DNA from 3 places in the Bacillus sp. FG16 genome. Region 3 is predicted to be linked to each of the others. Evidence: riboswitches for the same ligand, from Rfam matches in the RefSeq annotation. Region 3 holds a riboswitch; each other region holds the start of a gene.
The links. Region 3 has a riboswitch for S-adenosylmethionine ahead of mtnW (2,3-diketo-5-methylthiopentyl-1-phosphate enolase). Riboswitches for the same ligand answer to the same signal wherever they lie in the genome.
Positions count from the first base shown of each region.

Region 1: another riboswitch for S-adenosylmethionine. It lies ahead of ACODS7_RS20890 (methionine ABC transporter ATP-binding protein); the one in region 3 lies ahead of mtnW (2,3-diketo-5-methylthiopentyl-1-phosphate enolase).
Region 2: another riboswitch for S-adenosylmethionine. It lies ahead of mmuP (S-methylmethionine permease); the one in region 3 lies ahead of mtnW (2,3-diketo-5-methylthiopentyl-1-phosphate enolase).

Region 1 is NZ_JBMDKC010000063.1:10,465-17,881, reverse strand. Features, by position in the region: gene ACODS7_RS20900 (MetQ/NlpA family ABC transporter substrate-binding protein) at 1-373, opposite strand, end outside; gene ACODS7_RS20895 (methionine ABC transporter permease) at 395-1,060, opposite strand; gene ACODS7_RS20890 (methionine ABC transporter ATP-binding protein) at 1,050-2,069, opposite strand; SAM riboswitch class I at 2,193-2,298, opposite strand; gene ACODS7_RS20885 (cysteine hydrolase family protein) at 2,541-3,086, shown strand; gene pruA (L-glutamate gamma-semialdehyde dehydrogenase) at 3,357-4,904, opposite strand; partial or broken gene ACODS7_RS20875 (TSUP family transporter) at 5,058-5,826, opposite strand; gene ACODS7_RS20870 (CamS family sex pheromone protein) at 5,923-7,119, opposite strand; gene ligA (NAD-dependent DNA ligase LigA) at 7,136-7,417, opposite strand, start outside.
Region 2 is NZ_JBMDKC010000155.1:34-7,450, forward strand. Features, by position in the region: partial or broken gene ACODS7_RS29915 (transglycosylase domain-containing protein) at 1-2,139, opposite strand, end outside; partial or broken gene ACODS7_RS29920 (IS4 family transposase) at 2,479-2,727, shown strand; partial or broken gene ACODS7_RS29925 (IS4 family transposase) at 2,703-2,954, opposite strand; SAM riboswitch class I at 3,298-3,405, shown strand; gene mmuP (S-methylmethionine permease) at 3,489-4,898, shown strand; gene mmuM (homocysteine S-methyltransferase) at 4,873-5,850, shown strand; gene ACODS7_RS29940 (hypothetical protein) at 6,415-6,696, opposite strand; gene ACODS7_RS29945 (VanZ family protein) at 6,869-7,417, opposite strand, start outside.
Region 3 is NZ_JBMDKC010000001.1:176,637-184,053, reverse strand. Features, by position in the region: gene ACODS7_RS01105 (carbon-nitrogen family hydrolase) at 1-281, opposite strand, end outside; gene ACODS7_RS01100 (pyridoxal phosphate-dependent aminotransferase) at 296-1,486, shown strand; SAM riboswitch class I at 1,539-1,644, shown strand; gene mtnW (2,3-diketo-5-methylthiopentyl-1-phosphate enolase) at 1,709-2,953, shown strand; gene ACODS7_RS01090 (2-hydroxy-3-keto-5-methylthiopentenyl-1-phosphate phosphatase) at 2,950-3,609, shown strand; gene ACODS7_RS01085 (methylthioribulose 1-phosphate dehydratase) at 3,606-4,244, shown strand; gene ACODS7_RS01080 (1,2-dihydroxy-3-keto-5-methylthiopentene dioxygenase) at 4,222-4,734, shown strand; gene ACODS7_RS01075 (hypothetical protein) at 5,023-5,298, shown strand; gene ACODS7_RS01070 (DUF3909 family protein) at 5,350-5,682, opposite strand; gene ACODS7_RS01065 (NAD(P)-dependent oxidoreductase) at 5,688-6,566, opposite strand; gene ACODS7_RS01060 (serine hydrolase) at 6,571-7,417, opposite strand, start outside.

The DNA.
Region 1 (7,417 bases), on a different contig from region 3:
TTGCCTTCTTATATTTTTCAGAGTATAAACCCATTGGCGCAATTTGCGTTGTACCAACAGCTGTAATATCTAACTTATGCTCTTTTTTAAATTGCTCTAAGAAAGCAATATGCTGAAATGAGTTTAATTCAATATCTCCATCAGCTAAAGCTTTATTTGGAGTTGTATAATCAGAGAACTCCACCAGTTTAATCTTAATCCCTTCTTTTTCAGCTTTTTTCTTCAAAATTTCCCAAGCGTCTCCATCCGTTCCAGTTACACCGACGCGAATTACTTTTTCTTTCGCTCCTGCACCCGTGTCTCCACTTGAGCAGCCACTTAATGCTGAGACTCCTACAATTGCTGATAATGCAAATGCTAAAATTTTCTTCATTTTCTTTTCCTCTTTTCCTTTTTATGATCTGCGTAACAAGACTTTCGCAAAGTAGTTTCCTAAATTTTGAGCTATCTGCACGAGAATAATAAGTAAAACAACCGTTACGAACATAACTGATGTATCAAAACGTTGATAACCATACGTCATTGCCAAGTCACCAAGACCGCCACCACCGACAAGCCCAGCAACTGCAGAAAATTCAATTAAACCAACTGTCATAAATGTGACACCTAAGATTAATGGTGCTAACGCTTCTGGTACAAGGATTTCAAAAACGATTCTAATTGGCGAGGCGCCCATTGCTTGCGCTGCTTCAATTACTCCTTTCGGAACGGAAACAAGATTTGTTTCAACCATTCTAGCAATACCAATTGATGCGACTAACGTCATCGGGAAAATTGCTGCTGCTGTTCCAATCGTCGTTCCAATAACACTTCTTGTTAGTGGGCTTAAAGCTACTAAAAAGATAATGAATGGTACCGGACGAATTGTATTAATTATGATGTTAAGAATAGAAAAGACCCATTTATTTTCTAAAAAGTTTCCTTTTCTCGTTACATACAAAAGTAAACCTAGAGGTATACCCAGAATTGTAGCGAATATAAGGGTTACAATTACCATTAAGAGGGTATCCCCCGTCGCATCTAGTATGCGCGGCCAAAATATACTCCAATCAACTCGCATGAGCTTCTACCTCCTTCAGCTGCACTTGCAGTCTTAGATGTTGTAATGCTTTTTGAATTTCCCTCTGCTCACCTTGCAATTCTACAAGCAGATTTCCAAATAGCACATTTTGAAGTTCAATAATATTTCCGTACAGTACATTTACATCAACGTTATAGTTTTTTGCGATATATGATAGTACCGGCTGTCCTGTCTCCTCACCAGTAAATGTTAGACGATAAATTTGACCACCATTTTGAATTTTCGCTAGAACACTTTCTGGTAAATGATCATTAATAACAGAACGTACAAAGTTTTGAGTCGTCTTTGTTTTTGGTTGTGTGAAAACGTCAAACAGTTTTCCTTCTTCAATAACTTTTCCCTTCTCCATTACAGCTACACGGTGGCAAATTTCTTTCACAACATGCATTTCGTGTGTAATAAGAAGAATCGTTAAATTGTATTCTCGATTTACTTTCTTTAATAAGTTTAGAATTTCTGTCGTTGTTTCTGGATCTAAAGCTGATGTTGCCTCATCACATATAAGAATATCTGGCGATGTCGCAAGTGCTCTAGCAATGCCAACTCGCTGCTTTTGTCCCCCTGATAACTGCTCTGGATAATAGTTTGCTTTATCTTCTAACCCTACAAACTTCAGCAGTTCATTCACTCGTTCTTTTATCTCGTTCTTTGGCAATTTCGCTAACTTTAATGGATAAGCAATATTCCCAAACACTGTTCTTGAATTAAATAAATTAAAGCTTTGAAAAATCATTCCGATTCTTTGTCTTAGTTTGCGTAATTCTTTCGTCGATAATGATGTAATATCTTTATCATCTATTGAAATCGTTCCTGCCGTTGGTCTCTCTAACATATTTACTAAGCGTAATAATGTACTCTTTCCAGCGCCACTAAAACCGATAATGCCAAAAATTTCGCCTTTCTCAACTGATAATGTTACATCCTCCACCGCATGAACAGATTGCCCAGCTGATTCATACACTTTACTTACATTGTTAAAAGAAATCATTTTTCCCCCTCCTATATGCTGTAAAAACTTAAAGTAGAGCTTTCGAGGTAAAATAAAAAGTGCTCTCCTTCTTATCAACCATAAAGATAAGAAGGAGAGCACTTATATGTACTCGTTCACATCTTCTCATCTTCCAAGCCTTTATATGGCTTGCTGGAGTTAGCACGGTATTAAAAAACCCGTTGCTGAGGTATCGTAGGGCCAGTCCCTCCACCTCTCTGGATAAGAATGTATCGATTTAATTGTCGTTTAATTAATTCTCATTATAGAACTCAGAATAATAAGAGTCAATACATTTTTTAGAAAAATATTAATTATTCCTTTATTAAAATTTTCAGATGAAAATTCATAAGAAAATAGTAACTTTCAAAGTTATGTAAAATTCTTCTTCCTCATATTTTTAAACAGGAGAATCCTCTCTACGAATTGAATAAATTTATTTGAATATGAAACTCGGAGGAAGATAAATATATGAAAACAGCTCTTTTACTCGTCGATATTCAAAACGATTATTTTCCAAATGGAAAGATGGAATTGCGTAATCCAGTAGAAGCAAGCGAATATGCTAATCAGTTATTACAACACTTTAGAACAAACAGCGAACCTATTTTTCATATCCAACACGTAGCTATAAAAGATGACGCTACTTTTTTCCTACCTAATACAGAAGGTGTACATATTCATGAGAAGGTCCGTCCACTTAGAGAAGAAACAGTTATACTCAAACATTATCCAAATAGCTTCCGAGAAACTAATCTTCTAGAGCAATTACAGCGTTTAGACATTGAACATGTCGTCGTATGCGGGATGATGACTCATATGTGTATTGATGCTACAGTAAGGGCTGCATTTGATTTTGGATTTCAATGTACCGTTATACACGATGCTTGTGCTACAAAAGACCTTTCTTTTAAGAACGCTACTATACCAGCTGTTTATATTCACAATACAATTTTAGCTAGTTTAAATGGCGTATATGCAAATGTAATAAGCACGAAAGAATTTTTAGCTACATAAAAAAACACTCCTTTCAGTGAGCAAAACCGAAAAGAGTGTTCCTTGTCGAACCATAGATTTTCTTTCAAATTGTATTATACAGGAAATTCTCAAAATGAATACTAAAAAATATGACTAATAAGTCAACTTTTCTCATCATTTTATTTCTGTTCACATGTTTATCCCGCTATTAATAGGTTTTAGCTCATCCCCTTCGAACGAAGGTAATATATGGGATTTCAATTTTAAAAGGAGCTCTTCACATTTTGTGAAGAGCTCCTCTACTATTTCTTATAAAGTTTCAGAAGTAGTTTTTGCTTGCATGTGAAGTGCTAAGTAGTCAGGTCCACCAGCTTTAGAGTCTGTACCAGACATGTTAAAGCCACCGAATGGTTGGTAACCTACGATTGCACCAGTACATCCACGGTTGAAGTATAAGTTACCAACGTGGAATTCTTCACGTGCTTTTTCAATATGGTCACGGTTGTTAGTAACAACAGCACCTGTTAAACCGTATTCTGTATTGTTTGCAATTGCAAGCGCATGATCAAAGTCTTTTGCTTTACAGAATGCTACTACTGGTCCGAAGATTTCTTCTTTCATTAAGCGAGCATCTTCTGCAACGTCAGCAACGATTGTCGGTTGGATGAACCAGCCTTTAGAATCGTCCCCTTCGCCACCTGCTAGAATTCTACCTTCTTCTTTACCAATTGCAACATAGCTCATTACTTTATCGAATGCAGCTTGGTCATTAACAGGCCCCATGTTTGTACCTAATACTGCTGGGTTAGCAACTGTTAATTCTTTTGTTAATTCAACAGCACGATTTAATACATGATCATATACATCTTCATGGATTACTGCACGAGAACATGCAGAACATTTTTGTCCTGAGAATCCGAATGCTGATGCAACGATAGACTTAGCTGCTAATTCAAGATCTGCTTCTTTATCAACAACGATTGTATCTTTACCGCCCATTTCAGCGATAACGCGTTTTAACCAAATTTGGCCTGGGTTTACTTTCGCTGCACGCTCATAGATACGGATACCTACATCACGAGATCCCGTGAAGCTTACGAAACGTGTACGAGGATGATCTACTAAGTAGTCACCAACTTCAGAACCGTTACCTGGAACGAAGTTTACTACGCCAGCTGGTAAGCCAGCTTCTTCTAATACTTCCATAAATTTCGCCGCTACTACAGGAGTTGTACTAGCTGGTTTTAGTAATACTGTGTTACCAGAAACTAAAGCAGCTGTTGTCATACCTGCCATAATTGCGAATGGGAAGTTCCAAGGAGAAATGATAACACCTACTCCTAATGGAATGTAAGAGAAACGATTATATTCAATTGGACGGCTTTCTACTGGAATACCGTCTTTTAATTTTAACATTTGACGACCATAATATTCCATAAAGTCGATTGCTTCTGCTGTATCAGCATCTGCCTCATTCCATGGCTTACCTGCTTCTTTTACAAGAATAGCAGAGAATTCATGTTTTCTGCGACGAACGATTGCTGCAGCACGGAATAAAATGTCTGCACGCATTTCTGGCTTTGATTTTCTCCAAGTTTGGAATGTTTCATCCGCTACTTGCATTGCTTTTTCAGCTAACTCACGGCTTGCTTTTGAAACACGACCAACAAGTTCCTCTTTATTTGCAGGGTTTACAGAAACAATTTTGTCTTCTGTAGTGATTTTTTCTCCCCCAATAATTAATGGATAGTCTTGTCCAAGATAAGATTCTACTTTCTTTAAACCTTCTTCAAACGCTAATTTGTTAGCCTCCACTGAAAAATCTGTAAATGGCTCATGTTTGTATGCTACTACCATTTTTTTTAGCCTCCCCTTAGAAAAACGTTTACATTTTACAACATTATTCTACACGATAATTTAGATTTATTCAAATATTCCTAGACTTATATTTTAAAAATTAATAAATTTTTAAAATATAATAAAAAAAGAGATTCATACATGCGTATGAATCTACAAAATATGAGTATATTCCAAAACATTTTTTCCGATCAATAATATAGTAACTAATAAAAATAAAGTTCTTACATATCCAACGCCTTTTTGAACCGCAAACTTCGATCCCAAATAAGCACCTAAGATCATTGATAATCCCATGATAATACCGTATTCAAAATGAATTATGTCTAAAAATAAAAAAGTAATTAAAGATACAATATTACTAACAAAGTTCAAAAGTTTTCCAGATGCTGCCGCTTGAATAAAATCCAAACCAATTAATAAAAATGCAAAAATTAAAAATGACCCTGTCCCTGGTCCAAAAAATCCATCATAAAATCCTATCATTAAAATAACAAAGAAAAATATTAATGTTTTTCTTTGCGTCATCTTCTTATAGGTAGACACACTTCCCCAATTCTTTTTTGCAATAATATAAATAGCAATAAATACCAACATTACAAGTACTAATGGGCGTAAAATATCCGATGGAATAAATTTTACTACTAAAGCACCTAACAGCTCCAACAATAGTTAACGGGATTAACTTTCCTACAATTTTAAAATCAACTTTTCCTGATCGAATGAAATACATCGCACTCGTAAACGTCCCCATTGTTGCCGCTAATTTATTCGTTGCAATTGCCGAAGCCGGCGATAAGCCAACAAACATAAGCGCAGGAAGCGAAATTAACCCTCCTCCTCCAACAACGGAATCAATAAAAGCTGCTAAAAAACCGAATGCAATTAATAAAATAATGACTTGAAAACTTAATTCTTCCATGAACTTTACCCCTTACCCCTATTATTTACAACATTTTAAATTATAACAAAATTACATAAGAAAAAAAGCTGTTCCATAGAGGAACAGCCTTCATATTTAATCTAAAATTTTCACAAGTGGTTCATCTTGTTTTGCTTCACGTATAATAATAGCTTCTGGGCGTTCTACAGATTTAATCGTGACTTGTACTTTCATATAATTCGGGAAGTATTCCATAACAAGCCCTGCCACATATTGTGTAAAACCAATTATTTCAGCTTTTCCATTAAACTGGACAGGAATATCAAGCTTCATTTCTCTTAATTCATCATCTCTATACATACCAGTACCAATAACAGCTGTATAGTCACCTTGGAAATAATCGCTTAGTTTTGCCTTAAAGTTGGATACTCTTGCAAGATCTTCACGTTTATTATCTGTTTTCGCTTGCTCTGATGGGAACAAATAATATTTCTCATTAATTTGTTTCCAATCTTCAACCGTTTCACTACCTTTTTCTACATTTGCATAAGAAACAAAATTACCTGGCACGAGCGAAGACTTTGGAGTTTGACGATAAATCGCAAATGTTATCGGAATATTTTTTGTATCAGGTTGTTTTTGATGTATGACTTTCAAAATTTCTTGCGCCATTTTTTTCCCTTCAGCTAACATCTTTTCATCCGGGATTGCAGCTTCACGTGGATAACCATGCTCTTCGTTAAAATATTGAACAGAATTCATCGCTAATCCAACTACCATACCAACACGTTCCTCACCATTATCGCCTTTTTTCACATAATAATCATGCTCTAAAATATTTGAAATATATATTGGATTTTTTTTATTTTTCACTTCTAGTGATTCGGATCCCGTTCCTAATGCAGGGTTTAATCCTATATTAGGAAATTTAACTGCATCTTTTTTTAATTTGTCTTCTAGTTCCTTTTGTTCAGCATCTGTACGTTTTCTTTTAACAAGCATCTGTATCACTTGAGTATCTAGAGCACTTCCGCCTTTTAAAAAATTATCTTTCGTATTAAATGATTCTTTTGCAATTCGCATTAATCCTGTTTCAAATTCATCTATATCAAGACGACTATTTAGCCCTTGTACCACTAAACCACGTGCATTTCCACCATCAAATGGAATAGTCGTCTTATAATATTCATCCGAAATAGCGTATTTTGGAACAACTGATTGTTCCTTTGCTTTCCCCGATTTCTCAGCCACTTTTTCATCTTTGTCGGCACCTGCACTACACCCACTTACAAGTAGGCCCAGGCTTAATATCGCTAATGCTATTTTTTTCATGGTAAGTTTGCACCTCTTACTTATTTAGCTCTTGTAAGAACCTCTCTTCATTCCAAACCTCAACATTATGTTTCTCCGCTTGTGCTAATTTCGAACCAGCTGCTTCACCTGCAACAACCAAATCCGTACTCTTACTAACACTTCCTGTTACTTTTCCACCTAATGCCTCAATCTTCTTCTTCGCTTCACTTCGTCCCATAACTTCTAGCTTACCTGTTAAAACAACCGTTTTTCCTGCGAAGTAAGATTCAACATTTTGTAAATCTGCAATTTTTATACCTTTGTATGTCATATTCAC
Region 2 (7,417 bases), on a different contig from region 3:
TTCGCCACTACCACTGTTTGGCTCACTTTGCTTTTGATCTTCTGGTTTCTTTAATTCTTCTTGTTTCTTTTGCTTTTCTTTTTGCTTATTTTTACTCGGCTGTTCAGCCGTATTTACTATTTTCGTATTTGGAGAAGAATCACGCTTCTCACCTTTAATACGTAATTCGCTACCTTCTTGAACTACACTGTTTGGCATTTTAAATTGTGACTTATCTGTAGCAAACTTACTCATCATTTCTTTAAAAATCAATTGAGCTATTTTCGTATTTTTACTACTAATATAATCATCTTTACTATCCTTTGTATATCCCGTCCATACAGCCATCGTATATTGTGGTGTATAACCAGCAAACCAACTATCACGAGTTGCACTTTCTGGTAAATTATATTGTGCTATTTGTTCTAAAGAATAGTTTGTTGTCCCTGTTTTACCCGCCATATCTAAATAACCTATATTAGCTGTTGTACCTAAACCGGATGAAACAAAAGTACGAAGCATATCAGTAATCATATATGCTGTTGAATCCTTCATAACTCGTTTTGGCTTTGGCTCAAAGTTTTTTGATTTACCATCTGGATAAACGATTTTCTTAACAAAATGTGGTTTCGTATACTTACCATCATTACCAAATGCCGCATAAGCGCCTGCAATTTCAGTTGGTGACGCTTCATTTGTACCAATCGCTGTTGATTCGGTCGGTGCTACATTAAATGTAATACCTAGCTTTTCAGAGAAAGCTTTTGATTTATTAATTCCTACTTCTTTTGCAGTTTTAATAGCCGGGATATTTCGGGAAGTTTTCAATGCATCACGTATTGTAATTGGTCCTAAATGCCTTCTATCAGCATTTCTAACTTCTTGTCCCGTTGAGTACTTAAATGGAGAGTCATCAATTTGATGGTAAGTAGCCCATTTTAAATATTCAATTGCAGGAGCGTAATCAAAAATTGGTTTCATCGTTGAACCTGCTGAGCGATTTAATTCAATTGCAATATTATGTCCTTTAAAAACAGCTTTATTTTCACCACGCCCACTACCAATTGCACGTACTTCTCCTGTTTCCGTATCCATAAATGTGAAAGCCCCTTGGAATTTCTCATTTGGATAATTAATAATATCTTTATTTAAAAGTTTGTCCGCAAAATCCTGTGCCTTTGGATCTAATGTTGTATAAATTTCTAAACCGTCAGATCCCATATTAACATCTGGCAACTCTTTTTCAACTTCTTTCACAACCGCATCCATAAAAGCTGGATAAGGCATTTCTTTTTGTTCAGTTGCTTTCTTAAGTCCTTCTGTTACTGGAACTTTTGATGCTTCTTCCATTTCTTTTTTTGTAATATAACCATGTCGATTCATTAATTTAAGTACAACATTTCTTCTTTCTGTTGCTTTTTTGATATTTTGTTCTTTCGTTGGATCATAGTTATTAGGAGCTTTCATTAAACCAGCAAGCATTGCAACTTCTGGTAGTGTTAAATCTTTTAATTCCTTACCATAATAATTTTGTACTGCTGTTGCTATTCCGTATGAACGGTTACCTAAGTAAACTTTATTTAAATACATTTCTAAAATTTCATGTTTTGAATACTGTTGTTCTAGCTTATATGCTAAATATATTTCTTGCGCCTTTCTCTTTGATGTTTTTTCCATCGATAAGAAGTAATTTTTAATAACTTGCTGCGTAATCGTACTTCCACCTTGAGAGCCGTAATCCCCTTTTAGGCTGACTAAAACTGCACGTGCAGTACCTTTAAAATCTACGCCACTGTGCTCGTAAAAACGTGCATCTTCTGTCGCTAAAAACGCATTTTCTACTAACTTAGGAATTTGACCATACATAATATTCGTTCGTTTTTCTTTCCCATATTCATATATCAATTTCCCATCTTTATCATAAATTTTTGAGGATAACGGATTAACAAGTTTTGCTTTCTCGAGTTTTGGCGCATCCTTGATCATAACGAAAAAAGTAGTAACCCCTGTGACTAACCCTACAATACCAACTAATAAACAACTAATTAAAAACTTACGAAAAAATGATGTTTTGCCTTTTGGTTTTTGTTTTTTAGCTGCTGGCTGTTTTTTCTTTTTAACTTGTCGTCGCTCCTCTCGAGAACGATAATTTTCTGACATGCTATATTCTCCTGCCTTTCAATTCTCCTGTTGATTTACTTAAAATTATTGAAGTCACTTTAAGAAATATATTCATATTTAAAAAGTGTACTAAATAGACAATTTAAGTAATAAATTTGTTCCACTTTAAGATGAGGAAGAAATTTGAGCTTATCTGATAACGAAACAGAAACGGTAATAGTGGCACAACAAAAAAATGGAATTTCATAGAAAATCCATTTTTAGCTTGATGGATGTGGCGGTACCCCACATCCATCAACTTAAGGATTTAGACTATTCTTGAAGTTAAAAGCACGTTACTATTCTCTTATGTTAATGAGTAAGGGTGACGTGCTTTTTATAAATATTCATCAAAAACAAGAGTTTTATTTATTTGCTGAAGAGTTATATCGATATATGTCTCCCACTACACTTAATCAATTAGCTATAGAAGCAGGCGGAATGGAACGAAAACGCAAGTGCCATAGGCACCATTTTTTATATTTGTGTGTATGGTTAAATCAACAAATCGCTACTACCTCTCTTACTCAACTTTGTAGTCAATTAGAAACTTCAACAGGAGTTTTATTAAGTTCCTCAGGGCTAAGTAATGTGCCTGTCGCTGCATGAAGCCTACTACATAATCGAACCAAGGAATCACTTGCCACCCGTTGACTAATCCAAATGCAAATAGCAGCTAATTCTGATCCAGAAAACTTAAGTCTTCGCCTTATAAATCCTATTTCTCTTGCAAGTTCTTCTAAGAATACAGGTGTAACATATCGTTGTAATTATTCTGCAAATGGTAATAATTCATCTTGAATCGAGAGATTCATAAGAAAACATCATCCTTTCTAATTTAGCTTGTTTAGAAAGGATAACGTTTTTTTGATATTTGAGGGTATTAAAATCTCCTGAGTTGATGGTTATGTATGGTGACCCCATAGCCAAAGAAGTAAGAAGATATTTAGAAGTGCATTAAATTTTGAGGAAGTGCTTGTGAACCGTATCATAAATAAATCAGGTTTTGTATGTTCGATTTTTAAATAATACCCGAGAAGGAGTGGGTTGCAGTTATAGTAATACTCTATTTTTTGTATTTCTATAATAGATATTTTTTTAAAAAACAGAATTATCTTGACAGTTATTAAATGGATTGATAAGGTTATAAAAAAATATTTCTTATCCAGAGAGGTGGAGGGACTGGCCTTATGAAACCTCAGCAACAGGTCTGCTTAAGTAGACACTGTGCTAATTCCAGCGGGTGATAATCCTGATAGATGAGAGCTTCCGTTTTTATTTGTCAGTAACGCCCTCTTTTTTAGAGTGCGTTTTTGTTTTTTCTGGATAGTAACTAAAGGAGCGTAGAAATGGAGAACAAAAATGGGAGAGAATTTCAAAGGAAAATGCAAGCACGTCATTTAGTCATGCTTTCACTTGGTGGGGTGATTGGAACTGGCTTATTCTTAAGCTCGGGTTACACTATTCAACAAGCTGGCCCGTTTGGAACAATTCTATCCTATCTGATTGGTGCGCTAGTGGTTTATCTAGTTATGCTATGTTTAGGCGAGCTTTCCGTACATATGCCTGAAACGGGCGCATTTCATAGTTATGCAGTTAAATACATTGGACCTGGTACAGGGTATACAGTAGCCTGGTTGTATTGGTTAACTTGGACTGTTGCTTTAGGTTCTGAATTTACAGCCGCAGGATTACTTATGAAACGATGGTTTCCATCGGTTAATATTTGGGTATGGAGTGCTCTTTTTGCCATTTTGATCTTTGTATTAAATGTCCTGACTGTTAAATTTTTCGCCGAATCCGAATTTTGGTTTTCATCGATAAAGGTTATAGCTATTTTGATTTTTATTGTTTTAGGAGTAGCGGCAATGCTAGGGTTTCTTCCAATGACTCATTCAAAAGCAGCACCATTCTTTTCTAATTTTACAAGTGGAGGTTTATTTCCTCATGGTGCTACGGCCATTATGATGACCATGCTTGCGGTTAATTTTGCTTTTTCGGGAACAGAATTAATAGGCATTGCAGCTGGGGAAACAGCGAACCCGGAAAAAATGATACCGAAGGCCATTCGAACTACTCTGTGGAGATTGATCATCTTTTTTGTAGGAACGATTGTTGTTTTATCTGCGTTATTGCCTATTTCCGATGCAGGGGTATTAGAGAGCCCTTTTGTTGCAGTTCTAGAACGAATTGGGGTGCCATATTCAGCTGACATAATGAATTTCGTTATCTTAACAGCCATTTTATCTGCGGCAAACTCAGGCCTTTATGCCTCTTCTAGAATGCTTTGGTCGCTTGCTAATAAGAATACGATATCCCCGATTTTTGGGAAAATGACGAAGCAAGGTGTTCCAATCAACGCCGTCATTTTCAGCATGGTGGGTGGAGCTTTGGCTTTGCTCTCAAGTATCGTGGCACCAGATACTGTCTATATCGTACTTGTTTCCATTTCCGGTCTAGCAGTAGTTATAGTTTGGATGAGTATTAGTGCTTCCCAGTTCCTATTTCGCAGACAATTTTTGAAAGAAGGAAATTCTGAAAAGGACTTGATTTATCGCACACCACTATATCCATTAGTACCAATTGCTTCTTTTAGCCTTTGTCTGGCATCGTGTATTGGAATTGCATTCGATCCAACACAGAGAATTGCCTTATATTGCGGCATACCGTTTATTTTGTTTTGCTATGGAAGTTATTATCTCACAAAAAATCTAAAAAAGAGGAGTGTAGATTATGTCGAACAAAATCAACCCAATTGATGCTATTTTATCCCAACATTCCATTATGCTTCTTGATGGAGCATTAGCTACTGAATTGGAGGAGCATGGATGTAATTTGGACGATCCCCTTTGGTCGGCACGTGTGTTATTAGAAAATCCGGAACTAATTTATCAGGTTCATTCGGACTATTTTCGTGCTGGAGCGGACTGTGCCATAACAGCAAGCTATCAAGCTACTATTAGTGGTTTTTCCGCACGTGGAATACAAGAACAGGAAGCCTTGGAATTAATTAAGAAAACGGTGTTACTTGCAAGAAGGGCAAGAGATGATTTTTGGAAGGAAAATATTCAAACGAATAGGCCTAAACCATTGGTTGTTGCATCAGTTGGGCCGTACGGGGCTTACCTTGCAAATGGTTCAGAGTATGTAGGTAACTATGGTGTGACAGATAAAACATTAGCAGACTTTCACCGTTCGAGAATGTCTGCGTTAATCGAAGCAGGTGCAGATCTATTGGCATTTGAAACGATCCCCTGCCTGCAAGAAGCAAGAGTATTAGATACATTATTGCGTGAGTTTCCAGAAACATATGCGTGGCTTTCCTTTTCGCTAAAAAATGAGAAAGAGATTAGTGAAGGTATGAAACTCGTGGAGTGTGCACGAGTTTTTGAGAAAAGTGAACAAATTGTAGCGATAGGCATCAATTGTGCGCCAGTAACCGTTGTGACTGGCGCAATCCAAGAGTTGAGGGCAAACACCAAAAAACCGATTATTGTTTATCCAAACTCTGGTGAAATTTATAATCCAGAAACAAAAACATGGCATGGTCATGAACAATGTAACGCGTTGGATATTCAATCTGAAGAATGGTACCAAGCAGGTGCACGTTTAATAGGTGGATGCTGCAGAACGACACCTTATCACATTGAGGAGATATCGAACAAGTGGCGTTCTTCCGAGTTTTTCTATTCGAACAAAGTAAAACAATAATGTAATGGATGATAATCTAACTTTGTCTGTATTTTCATGATTTTGCTTGTTCAGGAATCTACAGTTACGTCTAGTGGTACAAAAAGTCTTTTCAGAGACACAAATGTGGATAGTTGCCTCAGGAATCCAGTGGACTTTTGGGTACCTTAGGTATGGAAAGGAATCAGGGAAAATCAAAACCGCTAGTTTAATAGATATGGTAGACAACATGCTGAATCTTTTAATCAAGATGTAGTTGATCCAATTGAAGGTGAAGGGGACCATTTATTCGTAATTAAAGTTAACGAAGAGGTTAATTTAGTTATTCAAAAAATAGTTCAATAACTATATGAAAATTTGTTGTAGTAGTAAATGTGGTCATATTGTTGTAAAAAAGGATAGATGTAAACAGGTATACTCTCCTGTTCATCTATCCTTTTTTACATACAATATGAAAATCCAAATTAGTTCCTTTTAGGAAGGTACCAATATGAACAAGACATTTAAATACATTTTAATTTTCTTTTGTGCAGTATTTTATATTGCAATGGTTTGTGAGATTATTTATATAAACTTTGTTCAAGATCATTTTATTCCTCCAAGCAGGAAATCTAAGATTGAACATAAACATTTATAATTAGGTATAAGGAGAGCTGTACAAGATACTCTTGATTTTCCAAGATTATGAGGGTAATATTTTTGATACTGTTTAGCTTCATCTAAAATGAAGAAGAACGTCACGTTTACACATTCTTTTTCTACCCAATCCATATCATAAGTTTCTATACCATAATGTTTAAAATAATCATCAATGTCATTAATGAATCTTTTTTCTCCATCCGTTCCAGTAATTCGTTTATATTGCAATTATTCAAACGATTTCATTTCAAGTCGGCAAGTTTCTTCTAACCACTCATATCGTTGCTTAACTGCTTCCGTCTCATTTTCATACCAATCCTCATGCCCTTCATAATATTCCTTCATACATTCAGGTCTCTGTTTATTTCTTAAAAAGCTTTGCAACAAAACCCAATTTACGTTATTTCTTTGCGGAAATAGGTTGAAACCAACTATCCCTATCATTTAAGTGAACTTCAAAAACATATATAGGCTGTGAGAAACCTTTTGTATCAGTATAGTAATCTATATTATATTTTGTAATAAATAATGTATCACCTGCTTTGAAGGATCCTATAGGATCAAACTCTCCTTGTTTCAGTTTTTGAAATGCCTCCTTTGGAGAAAGAATTTCAACATCTCGAACATGTGATTTTTCTGTACCATAATATTTGTAAACAGGCATTTTTTTCCCTTCGTCTTTTAACTGTATTGATGTTTTTATAGTAACTTGAGACATATCATTTTTTGTAATGGGATCAATAGGCATATTTCCAAATTCCTTCATTTGATACGAAATCATTATTCCTAGTGCGACGAAACTTACTGTAATGGGAAGGTATAAATATTTGATTATTTTGGTATCTGTTTGATTTTTTTTCAAAAATATAAGAACTATGTTTAACACAGAATATCCTAGCATCATGCCTAAAGTATTATGAAGTAAATCCGCTAGTTCCATACTTCCTCG
Region 3 (7,417 bases):
TTTTCTTTCGTTTCCACTCCATCCCTATCTGCAATTTCAGAAAGTCTCGTTAAATCATATCCTGTTGTCCATAACTCTGGTAAGACGATAACATCTGGCCTTTCCTTCATAGCTTCGCTTATTTTATTTTTAGCATTCTCAATATTTTTTTCTACATCTCCAAAAACAATATCCATTTGAATACATGCGACTTTCATTTTTTCAGCCCCATTCTTATTTTTCTCTTTACAAAATACTGGAAAGATTATATCATTTGTCACTAGAATTGTAACAACTTTCAAAAGAGGTGGAAAGTATGAAATTATTTCAACCTTCTGAGATAGTAACATCATTGCCAACACAATTTTTCGCTTCACTTGTTGCAAAAGTTAACAAAGTCGTTGCAGCTGGTCACGATGTTATTAATCTAGGTCAAGGTAATCCAGATCAACCAACACCGCAGCATATCGTAAAAGCTTTACAAGATGCTGCCGAAAAGACCATTCATCATAAATATCCGCCATTTCGCGGACATGAAAGCTTAAAGGAAGCCGTAGCTACATTCTATAAACGTGAATACGGCGTCGAATTAAACCCAAAAACTGAAGTTGCTATTTTGTTTGGCGGAAAGGCTGGACTAGTAGAATTACCGATTTGTTTTACAAATCCTGGTGATACGATTCTCGTTCCGGATCCAGGCTATCCAGATTATTTATCCGGGGTTGCCTTAGCAAAGGCACACTTTGAAACCATGCCACTTATTGCAGAAAATCATTTTTTACCGGATTATAAACAAATTGATGACTCTATCGCTGAGCAAGCAAAGTTAATGTTTTTAAACTATCCAAATAACCCTACCGGTGCTACTGCATCAAAAGATTTTTTTGATAAAACCATTCACTTTGCTAATAAACATAATATATTAGTTGTTCACGATTTCGCTTACGGCGCTATCGGATTTGATGGTCAAAAACCTGTTAGTTTCTTGCAAGCAGATGGTGCCAAAGATACAGGAATTGAAATTTACACTCTATCGAAAACTTTCAATATGGCTGGCTGGCGTATTGCTTTTGCAGTAGGGAATGAAAGTGTCATTGAAACCATTAACCTATTGCAAGATCATATGTATGTTAGTATTTTTGGTGCAGTTCAAGATGCTGCCCGCGAAGCACTATTAAGTTCACAGTCTTGCGTAATAGACCTTGTAAATAGTTACGAATCTCGAAGAAATGTCCTTATAGAAGCTTGTCATTCCATTGGTTGGAATGTTGATATTCCAAAAGGATCATTCTTTGCATGGCTTCCTGTACCAGAGGGCTATACATCTGAGGAATTTTCTAATATTTTATTAGAAAAAGTACACGTTGCAGTTGCTCCAGGTGTTGGCTTCGGTGAGCACGGCGAAGGTTATGTTCGCGTTGGGCTCCTGCATACAGAGGAGCGATTGCGGGAAGCAATTAATCGAATTGAGAAATTAAAAATTTTCAAAAAGCCATTGACAACATGAAAAATATCTGACAAAATTCAGTTATCTTAAAAATTTAAACATTTCTAAATACTTCTTATCAAGAGCAGGTGGAGGGACGAGCCCGACGAAGCCCGGCAACCGATCTACAATTGTAGACACGGTGCTAATTCTCGCAGCATTATGCTGACAGATAAGGAGCTGGTTGTAAAAAAACCTCTCCTTAGCTGAGAGGTTTTTTTATTTAACTAGGGGGTTATAACAATGAGCGGAATTATAGCGACGTATTTAATTCATGACGATTCACATAACTTAGAAAAAAAGGCGGAACCAATTGCACTCGGATTAACAATTGGTTCTTGGACTCATTTGCCACACTTATTACAAGAACAATTAAAACAGCATAAAGGCAACGTCATTCATATTGAGGAATTAGCTGAACAAGAACATACGAATTCATATTTACGCAAAAAGGTAAAACGTGGGATTATTAAAATCGAATACCCGTTATTAAATTTCAGTCCAGACTTACCAGCGATTTTAACAACTACATTCGGAAAGCTATCACTTGATGGCGAAGTAAAATTAATTGACTTAACTTTTTCAGAAGAATTGAAAGAACATTTTCCTGGTCCCAAGTTCGGGATCGATGGCGTTAGAAACCTGATAGAAGTGTATGATCGTCCCCTTTTAATGAGCATTTTTAAGGGAATGATTGGACGAAATATTGGATACTTAAAAACTCAATTACGTGATCAAGCAATTGGTGGTGTAGATATTGTAAAAGATGATGAAATTTTATTTGAGAACTCATTAACACCACTCACGAAACGAATAGTATCTGGAAAAGAAGTTTTACAATCAGTCTATGAAACATACGGCCATAAAACGTTATATGCCGTAAATTTAACAGGACGCACTTTCGACTTAAAAGAAAATGCAAAACGTGCAGTGCAAGCTGGGGCTGATATTCTATTATTTAACGTATTTGCTTACGGACTAGATGTACTACAATCACTTGCAGAAGATGATGAAATCCCGGTTCCTATTATGGCACACCCTGCTGTAAGTGGTGCTTATTCGGCATCGAAGTTATATGGAATTTCATCTCCATTATTACTTGGAAAGCTACTACGTTATGCTGGTGCAGATTTTTCTTTATTCCCGTCTCCATACGGAAGCGTTGCATTAGAAAAAGAAGAAGCTCTCAGCATTTCAAAATATTTAACTGAGGAAGATGCATTTTTCAAGAAAAGTTTTTCTGTCCCATCTGCCGGTATTCATCCTGGTTTCGTTCCTTTTATTCTGCAAGATTTCGGTAAAGATGTTGTTATTAATGCCGGCGGCGGGATACATGGGCATCCGTATGGAGCGCAAGGCGGTGGTAAAGCTTTCCGTACTGCAATTGAAGCTACTCTGCAAGGTAAATTACTCCATGAAGTAGATGAAATTAATTTACATAGCGCACTACAAATATGGGGAAACCCCTCTCATGAGGTGAAGTTATGAGTATTCAAGTGTTTTGTGATTTCGATGGGACGATTACAAATAATGATAACATTATGTCCATTATGGAAAAATTCGCTCCACCAGAAGCAGCAGAAGTAAAAAATAGAATTTTATCACAAGAGCTATCTATTCAAGAGGGTGTTTCTCAATTATTTCAATTAATACCTACTCATCTGCGCGATAATATAATTCAATTTTTAAAAGAAACTGCCGAAATTCGCAGTGGCTTTCATGAATTTATACAATTCGTAAAGGAAAATAACATTTCTTTTTACGTGATATCAGGTGGAATGGATTTCTTCGTCTACCCACTTTTACAAGGGATCATTCCAAAAGAACAAATTTATTGTAATGAAACAGACTTTTCAAAAGAGTTCATTACAGTTAAATGGCCTCATTCTTGTGATGATCATTGTCAAAATTATTGCGGATTATGTAAATCATCATTAATTCGTAAATTAAGTGATACAAATGACTTTCATATTGTAATTGGTGATTCTATTACTGATTTACAAGCTGCGAAACAAGCTGATAAAGTATTCGCTCGCGACTTTCTTATTACAAAGTGCGAAGAAAATCATATTGCTTATACACCGTTTGAAACATTTCAAGATGTGCAAGCTGAATTAAAACTTTTGTTGGAGGTGAGGGCATGAAACAACTTTTTCGTCAGTGGTATGACTTGAGCGAGATAAAAAAAGAATTAACAACTCGAAATTGGTTCCCAGCAACAAGTGGTAATATTTCTATAAAAGTTAGTCATGAGCCACTTACTTTTCTCATTACAGCAAGCGGTAAAGATAAAACAAAAACCACTCCAGATGATTTTCTATTAGTAGATCATGTAGGAGTTCCCGTTTTAGAGACTGAATTACGCCCTTCAGCAGAAACAATATTGCATACACATATTTATAACAATACGAATGCTGGGTGCGTACTTCATGTTCATACAACTGATAATAATGTCATCACAAATTTATATAGTGATGCAGTTACCCTTCAAAATCAAGAAATTATTAAAGCTCTCGATATTTGGGAAGAAGGTGCAACAATTCACATTCCTATTATCGAAAACCATGCCCATATCCCAACGCTTGGAGAAAACTTCCGAAAGCATATACAAGGTGATTCGGGAGCGGTATTAATCCGTAACCACGGTATTACCGTATGGGGCCGAGATAGCTTTGATGCAAAGAAGAGATTAGAAGCTTATGAGTTTTTATTCCAATTTCATATAAAACTATTATCAATTCAAGGAGGCGTTTCTAATGGCGCAAATTCGTATTCATGAAGTAAATACTCGTATTGAAAATGAAGTGGAAGTATCTAAATTTCTACAAGAGGAAGGCGTTTTATATGAGAAATGGAATATTTCTAAACTTCCTACTCATTTAAATGGAAATTATTCTTTAACAGATGAAAACAAAGCTGAAATATTAGCTGTTTTTTCAAAAGAAATTGCTGATGTTTCAGCACGTCGAGGTTATAAAGCATATGATGTAATTTCACTTTCAAATAGCACACCTAACCTTGACGAATTATTAATTAATTTCCAAAAAGAACATCATCATACAGACGACGAAGTTCGCTTTATCGTCAGTGGTCATGGCATTTTCGCTATTGAAGGCAAAGATGGGAAATTCTTTGATGTTGAACTTGAGCCAGGCGATTTAATATCTGTTCCTGAAAATGCAAGACATTATTTTACCTTGCAAGATGATCGTCAAGTTGTAGCTATTCGTATTTTTGTGACAACTGAAGGCTGGGTTCCAATCTATTAAGGTAGTTAGTTGAATAAAAGGACTTGGACCCCCTTTTCCAAACTTTTATTCACTCTACATATATACATCCTCCTATGGAACAGGCTTATTTCACTTTTGAAATAAGCCTGATTTTTTATTTACTCAAAAGTACCATTTCACCACAAATTTAACGTCTTGATTTTTCAAGTGTATTTTTCGAACATTTTTTGAACATTTATTGAATTTTTTCTGAAAATTCTGTTTTGTATGTGATATACTACAATTAACTAAGAAGGAAAATAATATCGCAAACAGAGGGGGATAATCATGAGCTTACTTATCGCACTTATACTTGGAGTTACATGTGGAGCATTTCCTGTTATTTTAGGAGCTATTATGGAAGAGTTAGAAATTGGTGTTTTAGGATTTGTCGCATCTTGTGTAAGCGCTTTATTGTTTGGTTTATTCGGCGCTATTCCTGTTTCAATTCTGTGTGCTTTTTATATAATACGCCATGCTCGTACAAAACAATTTGGTCCTAATCACATCGCACAAATTATCCCATTCCCGGTTGAACGATGCCGCCGCGCTTCTAACTTATAATTATAAAAATTAAAGATGACTAAATAAATAAAAGTCCTCAAATGAGGACTTTTATTTATTTTCTTCTAGAAATTGAAACAATTCTTGTAGATGTAGGGCATCTTCACCATAGCTAACAGATACATGAAATATACCGTCAATCTCAGCTTGCATATAAAGATCCACTCCATCACGATCATATTTCAATGCCAAATAAAATTCCATTTCTTCTAACATCTTTTTAGAGGTTCGAATTACATAATGCCCTTTCTCATCTCTTCCATATTCAAATTCTGGTTCAAAATCATATTTTTGTTTAAAAGCTCCTTTTTGTTTTTCATTAATTTTCATACAAGTAGCTCGCTGTACAGTATCAATCATCTCATCAAACTTTTGAAGGTCCACCTCGTTTACCCCCTTATATATTTTTTATATAATACTTGTGTTCCACTATTTTCTTCGCCATCCTTAATTAACTCTTCATACAATTCTTTCGCCAAACTTAAGCCCGGGACTGGTAATTGTAATTTTTCTGCTTCCTCTAAAGCAATTTTCATATCTTTCATAAAATGCTTCACATAAAATCCTGGCTCAAAGTCTCCTTTTAACATTCGAGGAGCTAAATTACTTAATGACCAGCTACCTGCTGCCCCTGTTGAAATACTCTCTAACACTTTATCTGGATTCAATCCAGCCTTCTTCGCGTAAGCAACAGCCTCACATACTCCAATCATATTGGAAGCAATCGCAATTTGATTGCACATTTTTGTATGTTGTCCACTCCCAGCTGGTCCTTGTAATTGAATGTTTGTTCCTAACTTTTCAAGTAAAGGTAAGCATCTATCATATATTTCTTTCTCTCCACCTACCATAATTGCGAGTTTTGCTTCTTTCGCACCAACATCTCCTCCTGAGACAGGTGCATCTAACATATATATATTTTTGCTTTTTGCAACTTCATTAATACGTTTTGCTAAAGTAGGTGTAGATGTCGTAAAGTCAATTGCTATCGTACCTTCTTTTGCATGTTCTATAATTCCTTCTATACCAAAATACACTTCTTCTACATCATGTGGATATCCAACCATTGTCATTACAACATCAACTTGCTTCACTAACTCTTTTGGCGTATCACACCATTGTGCACCATCTTGCACTAAAGAATCTGTTTTTGCTTTCGTTCTATTATATACATATACTTTATGACCATCTTGCATTAAGTGATAAGCCATACTTTTTCCCATTACGCCAATACCAATGAAACCTATTGATAAAGTTTTATGTTCCATTTTCTCATCCCCTTTGTTCTAATAAATCATTTACCATCTTTCGAAACTCTTTATTAAAGTCATCATCCATACTATTTTTCACATTTGAAAATAACATAACAAAAATCCCTTTTTCTTTATTAAAATTATTGAAAGTGTTCCAACCAGATAATACACCATGATTATGAAAATAATCTGGATATATATAAAAACTAAATGCATATTTCCGTTCTGCTGAAGGCGAAAACATTGCTTGTATACTTTGTTCAGAAAGAAGTTTTCCATTTATAATTGCTTCGTCTAACTTCTTCATATCTCCAACTGTCGTATACATCTCACCGCAACCATATAGCCAATCCATGCCTAACTTCTGCGCTGGTACAAGTTCTTGATCTTTTTTCACATAACCCTTTGTAAAATTTTTATCTCCAGGTACCATATTTCCCATACCGGATTCATGCATATCTGCTTTTACAAATATGTTTTCTTTTATGTAATCTCCTAAAGGTTTTTTCGATATATGTTCTATTATATAAGCAAGCACCATATAATTATAATCTGTATATCTCCAACCTGTTCCTGCAGGAAATTCTAAATTTTGACGTCCAATCCAATTAATTAACTGTAAACGGGAAGCAGCATTCACATTGCCTTTTGCGTGTTCAGGTAAACCAGAGGTATGTGTTAATAAATGATATAGCGTAATATTTTTATTCTCCGGAAATGAAGGAATATATTTATTTACATTATCTTGAATATTCAATTTCCCTTGTTCTTGCAACTGTAAAATAGATGTGGCAACAACTGTTTTCGTAATAGAACCGATACGATATTTTGTTTGAGGTGTGTTTTCTATTTTATTTTGAACATCA